3 regions of the Methylobacterium sp. NPDC080182 genome follow, and region 2 is predicted to be linked to each of the others. Evidence: predicted binding sites of a transcription regulator. Region 2 holds the regulator's gene; each other region holds the start of a gene.

Region 1 (3,267 bases), on a different contig from region 2:
CCTGGATGCGGAGCGCCATCGTGTGGCGGGGCAATGCCATGGACGTGCGCCCCCGGCGGGCCGCCGACGCGCGCACCTACGCGCCGACGGCCTGACCGCCCGGCGATCGGAGGCCCTGACGTGTCGCGCCGCTACGCCCTCTACTGGCTGCCCGCCCCGGATTCGCGCCTCGAAGGCTTCGGCCGGGCGATCCTCGGCACCGACAACGTCACCGGGCTGCCGGTCCCGCACCCGGAGGGGCTCGGCGATCTCGCACCCGTCACGGCGGGCGCGCGGGTCTACGGGTTCCACGCCACCCTCAAGGCGCCGCTGCGCCTCGCCCCGGGCACCGGGGAGGCCGACCTCGTGGCCGCCGCCCGCGCCCTCGCGGCCGCGCACCCGCCGGTGGCGGTGGGGCCGCTCCGGGTCGCCGCCCTCGGGCCGTTCCTCGCCCTGGTGCCGGAGACACCCCCGCCGGAACTCGGGCTCCTCGCCGCCGAGTGCGTCGCCGCCCTCGACCCGTTCCGGGCACCGCTCACGGAGGCCGAGCGCGCCAAGCGCCGGCCGGAGCGCCTCGACCCGCGCGGCCGCGCGCTCCTCGACCGCTGGGGCTACCCCTACGTGTTCGAGGCCTTCCGCTTCCACATGACCCTGACCGACGCCCTGCCGGAGGCGGAGCGCGACCTCTGGCACCGGCGCCTGTCCGAGGCCTACGCCGCCGCGGGACCGGAGCCCCTGCGGATCGACGCCGTCAGCCTCCTGACCCAGGACGGGTCGGGACCGTTCCGGCTCCTGGCGCGCCTGCCCTTCGGAGAGGCCCGTGGTTGACCGCCCCCTCGGCCTCGAACCCGCGCTCGATCCGAGCGCCCGGGTCGTTGACAGCCGCCTCGGCCGCTACACCGAGGTCGGCGCCCGCACCCGCCTCACCGAGACGACCCTCGACGACTATTCCTACATCGGTGAGGACGGCGAGGTGATCTACACCGCGATCGGCAAGTTCTGCTCGATCGCCGCCAGCGTGCGGATCAATCCCGGCAACCACCCGATGGAGCGGGCGTCGCAGGCGCACTTCACCTACCGGGCGCGCGCCTACTGGCCGGAGGAACTGGACGAGCCCGCCTTCTTCGACCGGCGCCGGGCGAGCCCGGTGGCGATCGGCCACGACGTCTGGATCGGCCACGGCGCGGTCGTCCTGCCCGGGCGCACGATCGGCACCGGCGCGGTGGTGGGGGCGGGCGCCATCGTCACCCGCGACGTCGAGCCCTACACGATCGTCGTCGGCAATCCCGCCCGGCCGGTCCGGCGCCGCTTCCCCGAGGTGGTCGCTGACCGTCTGACCCGCCTGGCGTGGTGGGACTGGGACCACGAGCGCCTGCGCCGGGCGCTGCCGGATTTCCGCGGGCTGCCCATCGAAGCATTCCTGGAGCGCCACGAAGATTAAGTCGGCTATCGAAAAGCCGAGATGCTGCGCCGGCAAATATAATCGTTCCGAATACGTCATCCAATCGTCGTCAAACCGGCGTCTACGTGCGGCCGTTCCCCGGCGGATGGTGGCATGCTGGTTATCGAGGATCTCACGCGCCAGTACGGCGACCGACGCGCCGTCGACGGCGTGTCGCTCCGGATCGAGCCCGGCAGCTTCGTCGGGGTGATCGGCCGGTCCGGTGCCGGCAAGTCCACGCTGCTGCGCCTCATCAACCGGCTGGTGGATCCGAGTTCGGGGCGCATCCTCCACGACGGCCGCGAGGTCACCACCCTGCGCGGCCGTCCGCTGCGCGAGTGGCGCACCCGCTGCGCCATGATCTTCCAGCAATTCAACCTCGTCGGCCGGCTCGACGTCATGACCAACGTGCTGATGGGGCGCCTCAGCCACGTGCCGACCCACCGCGCCCTGCTCCGGCAATGGTCCGCCGAGGACCGCGCCATGGCCCTCGCCGCCCTGGAGAGCTTCGACATGGGCGAGTTCGCCGGCCAGCGGGCCGACGGCCTGTCGGGCGGCCAGCAGCAGCGCGTCGCCATCGCCCGCGCCCTCGTGCAGGAACCCGAGATCCTGCTCGCCGACGAGCCGGTCGCCTCGCTCGACCCGCGCAACACGCGGCTCGTGATGGACGCGCTCGCCGACGTGAACCGGCGCTACGGCATCACGGTGCTGTGCAACCTGCACTCCCTCGACCTCGCCCGCGCCTACTGCGACCGCCTCGTCGGCCTCGCGGCCGGGCGGGTCGTGTTCGAGGGCGGCCCCTTCGACCTCACCGAGGACGTGGCGCGCCGGCTCTACGGCCTGGAGGCCGGCGAGGTTCTGGACGATTCCGCGCAGCGCGAGGCGGAGCAGCGAGCCGCGATGCCGGGCCGGCCCGGTCTCGTACCGGTACGCCCGGTCCGCGAGGCCGCCCTCGGCGCCTGACCCGGGCCCCGGGCCCCAACAGAAACCGCCAACGAAACTGTTCGGAAACGCCCGACCGGCCTCCGGCCGGCCGAACCTCGCCGACGCCACGAAGGACGACCCGATGATCACCCGACGCACCCTCGCCGCCGCCGCGGCCCTCGCCCTCCTCGGCCTGCCGGCCGCCGCCCAGGACTGGAAGGCCCAGTATCCGGAGCTGACGCTGGGCGTGATCCCGGCCGAGAACGCCTCGGGCACCGCCGACCGCTGGGCGCCGCTCACCGCCTACCTGACCAAGACCCTCGGCGTGCCGGTGAAGCTGCGGGTGGCGAGCGACTACGCCGCGGTGATCGAGGGCCAGCGCGCCGGCAACATCCAGATCGCGTGGTACGGGCCGGCCTCGTTCGCGCGGGCCGTGATGACCGGCGTCAAGATTGAGCCGATCGTCAACCAGAAGCACGAGACCGGCGCCTCGGGCTACTATTCGGTGGTCTACGTGCTGGCCTCCAGCCCCTACAAGACCGTCGAGGATCTCAAGGGCAAGAACCTCGCGCTGGTCGATCCGAACTCCACCTCCGGCAACCAGGCGCCGCGCTTCTTCCTGAAGCGGGCCGGCTACGACGTCGAGAAGTTCTTCGGCAAGACCTTCTACGCGGGCAGCCACGAGAACGCCGTCCTGGCGCTCACCCAGGGCACGGCCGACGCCGCCGCCAACCTGTGGAACTCCGAGACCGACACGATGGTCACCCGCATGGCCGCCAAGGGCATGCTCAAGAAGCCCGACGGCACGCCGATGCAGCAGTCGGACTTCCGGGTCGTGTTCAAGTCCGACTTCCTGCCGGAGGGGCCCTTCGCCGTGCTGGCGAGCCTGCCGGACGACCTGAAGGCCAAGATCCGCGACGCCT
Region 2 (3,267 bases):
GCTCCTGACCCTCTGGCCGCCGGCCCTGCGGGCGCTGCCGCGGCCGGGCGCCTGGATGGAGACCCTCAAGCAGGTGCTGGCCTTCCCGGTCTACGCCACCGTGGCGTGGCTGATCTGGGTGCTGGCGCAGCAGGTCGACCCGCGCGGGCTGCTGGCGGCGCTGATCGGCCTCGTCCTCGTGGGCTTCGCCGCCTGGGCCTGGGAGCACGGCCGCGCCGCCCCGCCGCGGGCCGGCCGGGTCGCGCAGGCCGCCGCCGCGCTGGCGCTGATCGCCGTCGGGGCCCTCGCCGTCACCCTGCCCCGGGACCGCGCCGCGCCGGCCGCGCAGGCCGCCGCCGACGGGATCGAGCCGTTCACGCAGGCGCGCCTCGACGCCCTGCTCGACGCGCACCGCCCCGTCTTCGTGGACATGACCGCCGCGTGGTGCATCACCTGCGCGGTCAACGAGGCGACCTCGCTCAACACCAAGGCCGTGCGGGCCGCGATGGCCGAGCGCGGCGTGACCTACATGAAGGGCGACTGGACCAACCAGAACCCCGAGATCACCCGCCTCCTGGAGAAGCACGGGCGCAGCGGCGTCCCGCTCTACCTGCTCTATACCGGGACGGGAGAGCCCCAGGTGCTGCCGCAGATCCTCACCGAGGGGACGGTCCTGGCGGCGCTGGAGGCGGTGCCGGCCGCCTCGGGCCGGAGCGCGGCGCTGGCGCGCTGAGTCCCTGGAGACCGGGACGCGCGAATCTTCGCGGGCCCGTCCCACCGTCTTTACGAGCGGAGCGAAGCAACCCAGCAGCGCCGCGCTCACCGGCGTTCCGCCGCCCTGGGTCGCTTCGCTGCGCTCGCGATGACGGTGCGCCGGAGCGAAGTCCTATCCGGACGGCCCGTGAGGCCGCCTCAGGCCTCCAGCGAGAAGGTCTCGTCGAAGGCGTAGCCCGAGCCCCGGACCGTGCGGATCGGGTCGGTCTGGCGCGGGCCGTTCAGCGCCTTGCGCAGCCGCCCGACATGGACGTCGACGGTGCGCTCGTCGATGTAGACGTCGTGGCCCCACACCCCGTCGAGGAGCTGCTCGCGGGAGAAGACCCGGCCCGGCGCCAGCATCAGGAATTCCAGGAGCCTGAACTCCGTGGGGCCCAGATGCAGCTCCTCGCCGCCGCGGCGGACGCGGTGGCCGGTGCGGTCGAGTTCCAGGTCGCCCGCCGCCAGCCGGTCCGAGACGTGGGCGGGCTTGGCCCGGCGCAGGAGCGCGCGGATCCGGGCGAGCAGCTCCGGGACCGAGAACGGCTTGACGATGTAGTCGTCGGCGCCGGTGCCGAGCCCGCGGACGCGGTCGCCCTCCTCGCCGCGGGCGGTGAGCATGATCACCGGCAGGCGCTCGGTCTCCCGGCGCGCCCGGATCCGACGGCACAGCTCGATCCCCGAGAGGCCGGGCAGCATCCAGTCGAGCAGGACGAGGTCCGGGATCCGCTCCGCCAGGAGCAGCTCGGCGTCGTCGCCGCGCGCCGCCGAATCCACCAGGAAGCCCTCGGCCTCCAGGTTGTAGCGCAGCAGCGTGCTCAGGGCCTCCTCGTCCTCGACGATCAGGACTTGCATGCTCACGTTCGAAAACTCGTTCTGCGGGCGGTCACCGGATGGTGCAGGAGGCGCCGCCCCGCCTCAACCCGCACGGAGAGTGACCCCGGCCGCGCCCACAGGAAGGCGCCGGGGTCGGCGCCTCACGGCGCCTGCACGCCGTCCACGGTCGCGTAGTTCGACGCGTCGTTCTTCGGCCGGTCACCCGCCAGCGTCTCGCCCGTGGCGAGGTAGTGGATCGTCTCGGCGATGTTGGTGGTGTGGTCGCCGATGCGCTCGACGTTCTTCGCGCAGAACAGGAGATGCGTGCAGAACGAGATGTTGCGCGGATCCTCCATCATGTAGGTCAGGAGCTCGCGGAACAGGGAATTGTACAGGGCGTCGATCTCGCCGTCGCGCTCCCAGACGTCGTGGGCCGCCTGGACGTCGCGGCTCCCGTAGGCGTCGAGCACGTCCTTCAGCTGACCCTCGGCGAGGTCGCTCATGTGGCGCACGCCGAGCACGATCTTCTGGGCCGGCGCCTGATCGGAGATCGCCACCACGCGCTTGGCGACGTTCTTGGCGAGGTCGCCGATCCGCTCCAGATCGCCGGAGACGCGGATCGCCGAGATGGTCTCGCGCAGGTCGATCGCCAGGGGCTGGCGCCGGGCGATCAGCAGCACGGCGCGCTCCTCGATGTCCCGCTGCAGCGCGTCGAGGCGCTTGTCGGCGAGGATCACAGCCTGGGCGAGCGTGTCGTCCCGGCGCACGAGGGCGTCGGTCGCCTCCGCGGTCATCTTCTCGGCGACGCCGCCCATCTCCGAGATCGAGCGACGCAGGTTCTCCAGGTCGGTGTCGTAGGAGGTGACGATATGGCCGGGCATGGCGGATCCTTCGATGGGGTCCCGGGGACGGCCCTCCGGGAGGCTTGCGGGACCCGCCGGCGCGCCGGAGACGCGAGCGGCGGTCCCGGGACCGGAGCGGCCCGGCAGACTAGCCGAAGCGGCCGGTGATGTAGTCCTGCGTGCGGCGTTCCGTCGGGTTCATGAACATGCGGTTGGTCGGACCGAACTCGACGAGCTGCCCCAGATACATGAAGGCGGTGAACTGCGAGATGCGCGCCGCCTGCTGCATGTTGTGGGTGACGATCACGATGGTGAACTCGTCGCGCAGCTGCTCGATCAGCTCCTCGATGCGGCCGGTGGAGATCGGGTCGAGCGCCGAGGTCGGCTCGTCGAACAGGATCACCTCCGGCTTCTGCGCCACCGTCCGGGCGATGCACAGGCGCTGCTGCTGGCCGCCCGACAGGCCGGTCCCGGGCTGCCGGAGCTTGTCCTTCACCTCGTCCCAGAGGGCGGCCTTGCGCAGGGATTCCTCGATCCGGCCGTCGAGCTCGGATTTCGGCAGCTTCTCGTAGAGGCGCAGGCCGAAGGCCACGTTGTCGTAGATCGACATCGGGAACGGCGTCGGCTTCTGGAACACCATGCCGATGCGCGAGCGCAGCTCGTTCAGGTCGACGGAGGGGCTGAGGATGTTCTCGCCGTCGAGCAGGATCTCGCCCTCCGCGCGCTGCTCCGGGTAGAGGCTGTAGATCCGGTTGAAGCAGCGCAGCAGGGTGGACTTGCCGCAGCCGGAGGGGCCGATCAGCGCCGTCACCTGCCGGTCGTGGAAGTTGAGGTTGACGTCCTTCAGCCCGTGGAAGCTGCCGTAGTAGAAGTTCAG
Region 3 (3,267 bases), on a different contig from region 2:
GCAACCCGGTCCCGCCCCGATCGCGGGCGCAGATCACGCCTTATGCAGCGGATTCTCGCGCAGGTAGCTGGAGGCGGCGGCGACTCCCGAGCCCGGCGTGACCTTGATGCCGCAATCGAGCATGGCCATCTCGGCGCCCGCGATGGCGCCCAGCAGCGACAGCTCGTTCAGGTCGCCCAGGTGGCCGATGCGGAACACCTTGCCGGCGACTTTCGACAGGCCGGCGCCCAGCGAGAGGTTGTAGCGCTCGTAGGCGTGGGTGATCACCTTGGCGGCGTCGGCGCCCTCCGGCACCACGATCGCCGTGACCGTGTCGGAGTTCCACTTGGGCTCCTTGGCGCAGGGCTTGAGGCCCCAGGCCGCGACCGCCTGGCGGGTCGCCTCGGCGAGGACGTGGTGGCGGTGGTAGACGTTCTCCAGCCCCTCTTCCTTCACGACCGCCAGGGCCTCGCGCAGGCCGTAGAGCAGCGGCAGGACGGGGGTGTAGGGGAAGTAGCCGGTGGCGTTGGCGGCCAGCTGATCCTTCCAGGCGAAGTAGGCGTGGCCGAGCCGGTCGTTGCGGCCGGTGCCGCTCTCGGCGATCTTGAGCGCCTTCGGGCTGATGCAGATCAGGCCGAGGCCGGCCGGCAGCATGAAGCCCTTCTGCGAGCCCGCGATGGCGCAGTCGACCTTCCACGCGTCCATCTCGAACGGCAGAGAGCCGATCGACGAGATGCCGTCCACGAACAGCAGGGCCGGGTGCCCGGCGGCGTCGATCGCCTTCCGCACCGCGCCGATGTCGCTGGTGACGCCGGTGGCGGTCTCGTTGTGGACGACCATGACGGCCTTGATCTTATGGTCCTTGTCGGCGCGCAGGGCCTCCTCGATCTTCTGCGGATCGGCGCCGGTGCCCCACTCCTCCTCCTGGACGACCACGTCGAGGCCGAGGCGCTGGGCCATGTCGACCCAGAGGTGGCTGAACTGGCCGTAGCGCGAGGTCAGCACCGTGTCGCCGCGGCAGAGGGTGTTGGACAGGGCCGATTCCCAGATGCCGGTGCCCGAGGACGGGAACAGGATGACCGTCCCGGCGGTCGAGCCGAACACCATCTTGGAGTCCTGCAGGAGCGGCTTCACCAGCTCGGGGAAGCTCGGCGAGCGGTGATCCTCCGACGGCACGTGCATGGCGCGCAGGACGCGCTCCGGGATGTTGGTGGGGCCCGGGATGAAGAGGTGGTTGCGACCGGGGCGCCGGGTTGCGGCCATGATGTTTCCTCCGAAAAGTCCATTGCGCGCGGGCGTGAACCCGCGCCGGGTTGTCCAAGCGTCCTCAGGGAGTCGGTCCGGCGCCGTCGAGAGCGGCTCGCGCCGCACCCCCTCGAACGCCATCCTCTGCCGTGATCGGGGGGTCTCCGCGGAGCGGCAGGCGGCCTCACGCCGCTCGCGTCGCGGCGCGCCCCCGCGCGCCGGTCGCCTCCGAATTGCCGTCCCGTCCAACGGCTCCAGGGCCGTCCTCGCCGCCTTCCTGTCAAGGTCCGGCCGTGCTCGTGCCGAGCGGCCGGTTCTTGGTATTATGAGGCGGTGAGGCTCGAAAGGAAAACCGGAAAAACTTCCGGAACTTGCCAAAAAAATTTTTTGTGCGCCGCAACGAAGTCGTGCTCCGGTTGAGAGGCTTCGCGGCACCGCACACCGAAGTCTTTCCGCCCCGTCGGAACCCGCGTCATCAAACTGAGATCGGATCGCGCTCTGGATCCCGGCACCGTTCAGCCGCCGGGAGAGGATGCCGTGGCCGAGGTTGAGGAGATGCCGGTCCGCGTGCGGACGCTGTTCCTGTCCGACCTGCATCTCGGCACGCGCGGCTGCCAGGCCGGCCTGCTGCTGTCGTTCCTGAAGGACTACGACGCCGACACGATCTACCTCGTCGGCGACATCGTGGACGGCTGGCAGCTGCGCTCGGGCTGGTACTGGCCGCAGGAGCACAACGACGTGGTGCAGAAGCTCCTGCGCAAGGTCCGCAAGGGCGCGCGGATCGTCTACCTGCCCGGCAACCACGACGAGTTCCTGCGCGACTACGTGGGCACGAGCTTCGGCGGCATCGAGCTCGCCGAGACCGCGATCCACGAGGCGGCGGACGGCAAGCGCTACCTCGTCATCCACGGCGACCAGTTCGACATGGTGGTGCGCCACTCGCCGTGGCTCGCCCATCTGGGCGACGGCGCCTACACGCTGGCGCTCTCCCTCAACACGCTGATCAACAAGGTCCGGCGGCGGCTCGGCCTGTCCTACTGGTCGCTGTCGGCCTGGGCGAAGCTGCGCGTGAAGAACGCCGTGAGTTTCATCGGCCGCTTCGAGACGATCCTGGCCGAGGAGGCCCGCCGCCAGGGCGCCGACGGGGTGATCTGCGGCCACATCCACCACGCCGCGGACCGGCCGATCGGCGACCTGCGCTACCTCAACACCGGCGACTGGGTGGAATCCTGCACCGGGCTCGTGGAGCACTACGACGGCCGGATCGAGGTGCTGCACTACCCGAGCCTCCTGCGGGCGCGGGAGGCCGAGGTCGTGCCGCAGCCCCTGCCGGGCCGGCGCGCGGTGGCGTGAGGGCGCCGCCGTGAAGCTCCTGATCGCCAGCGACGCGTGGCACCCCCAGGTGAACGGCGTCGTGCGCTCCCTCGAGCAGATGGTCCGGCGCGCGCCGGAGCACGGCTTCGCCACGACGCTGCTGTCCGTGGCGGATTTCCGCTCGCTGCCGCTGCCGGGCTACCCGGAGATCCGCCTCGCCTATGCCGGGCGCGAGCGGGTGGCGGCGCGCTGGCGGGCCGAGCGGCCGAGCCACGTGCACATCGCCACGGAGGGGCCGGTCGGCCTCGCGGCGCGCCGGCACTGCCTCGCGCACGACCTGCCCTTCACGACGAGCTACCACACGCGCTTCCCGGAATACCTCGCCGCCCGCGCCCCGGTGCCGGAGGCGTGGTCCTACGCGTACCTGCGCCGGTTCCACGGCGCCGCCCGCGGGACGATGGTCAGCACCGCCTCGCTCCAGGGCGAACTCGCGGCGCGGGGTTTCGGCCGGCTGATGCGCTGGACCCGGGGCGTGGACACGGAGCGGTTCCGGCCGGCCGAGCCCGGGACGCCCGTGCCGGCGGAACTCGCCGGCCTGCCGGGGCCGCTGTTCCTCTACGTCGGTCGGCTCGCCGTGGAGAAGAACGTCGCGGCCTTCCTCGCCCTCGACCTGCCCGGCACGAAGGTGGTGGTCGGCGACGGTCCGGACCGCGCGCGGCTGCAGGCGCT

Evidence for each region. Region 2 encodes PhoB, which activates phosphate uptake and scavenging genes when phosphate is short. Its sites were predicted from a motif close to TGTCATNNANCTGTCAT; they were not measured.
Region 1: phnC (phosphonate ABC transporter ATP-binding protein) is a predicted target of PhoB. The motif match lies at 1,475-1,491, and genes of this name have one in related genera.
Region 3: ACQKQD_RS14015 (UDP-2,3-diacylglucosamine diphosphatase) is a predicted target of PhoB. The motif match lies at 1,695-1,711, and genes of this name have one in related genera.

What each region holds. Positions count from the first base shown of each region.
Region 1 covers NZ_JBNNWO010000014.1:11,040-14,306, reverse strand. Annotated here, with positions in the region: gene ACQKQD_RS23105 (ceramide glucosyltransferase) at 1-95, shown strand, start outside; gene ACQKQD_RS23100 (DUF1045 domain-containing protein) at 121-807, shown strand; gene ACQKQD_RS23095 (chloramphenicol acetyltransferase) at 800-1,420, shown strand; gene phnC (phosphonate ABC transporter ATP-binding protein) at 1,535-2,383, shown strand; gene phnD (phosphonate ABC transporter substrate-binding protein) at 2,487-3,267, shown strand, end outside.
Region 2 covers NZ_JBNNWO010000016.1:61,209-64,475, reverse strand. Annotated here, with positions in the region: gene ACQKQD_RS25375 (protein-disulfide reductase DsbD family protein) at 1-712, shown strand, start outside; gene phoB (phosphate regulon transcriptional regulator PhoB) at 892-1,587, opposite strand; gene phoU (phosphate signaling complex protein PhoU) at 1,710-2,429, opposite strand; gene pstB (phosphate ABC transporter ATP-binding protein PstB) at 2,539-3,267, opposite strand, start outside.
Region 3 covers NZ_JBNNWO010000007.1:84,021-87,287, reverse strand. Annotated here, with positions in the region: gene ACQKQD_RS14020 (aminotransferase class V-fold PLP-dependent enzyme) at 34-1,242, opposite strand; gene ACQKQD_RS14015 (UDP-2,3-diacylglucosamine diphosphatase) at 1,780-2,577, shown strand; gene ACQKQD_RS14010 (glycosyltransferase family 4 protein) at 2,588-3,267, shown strand, end outside.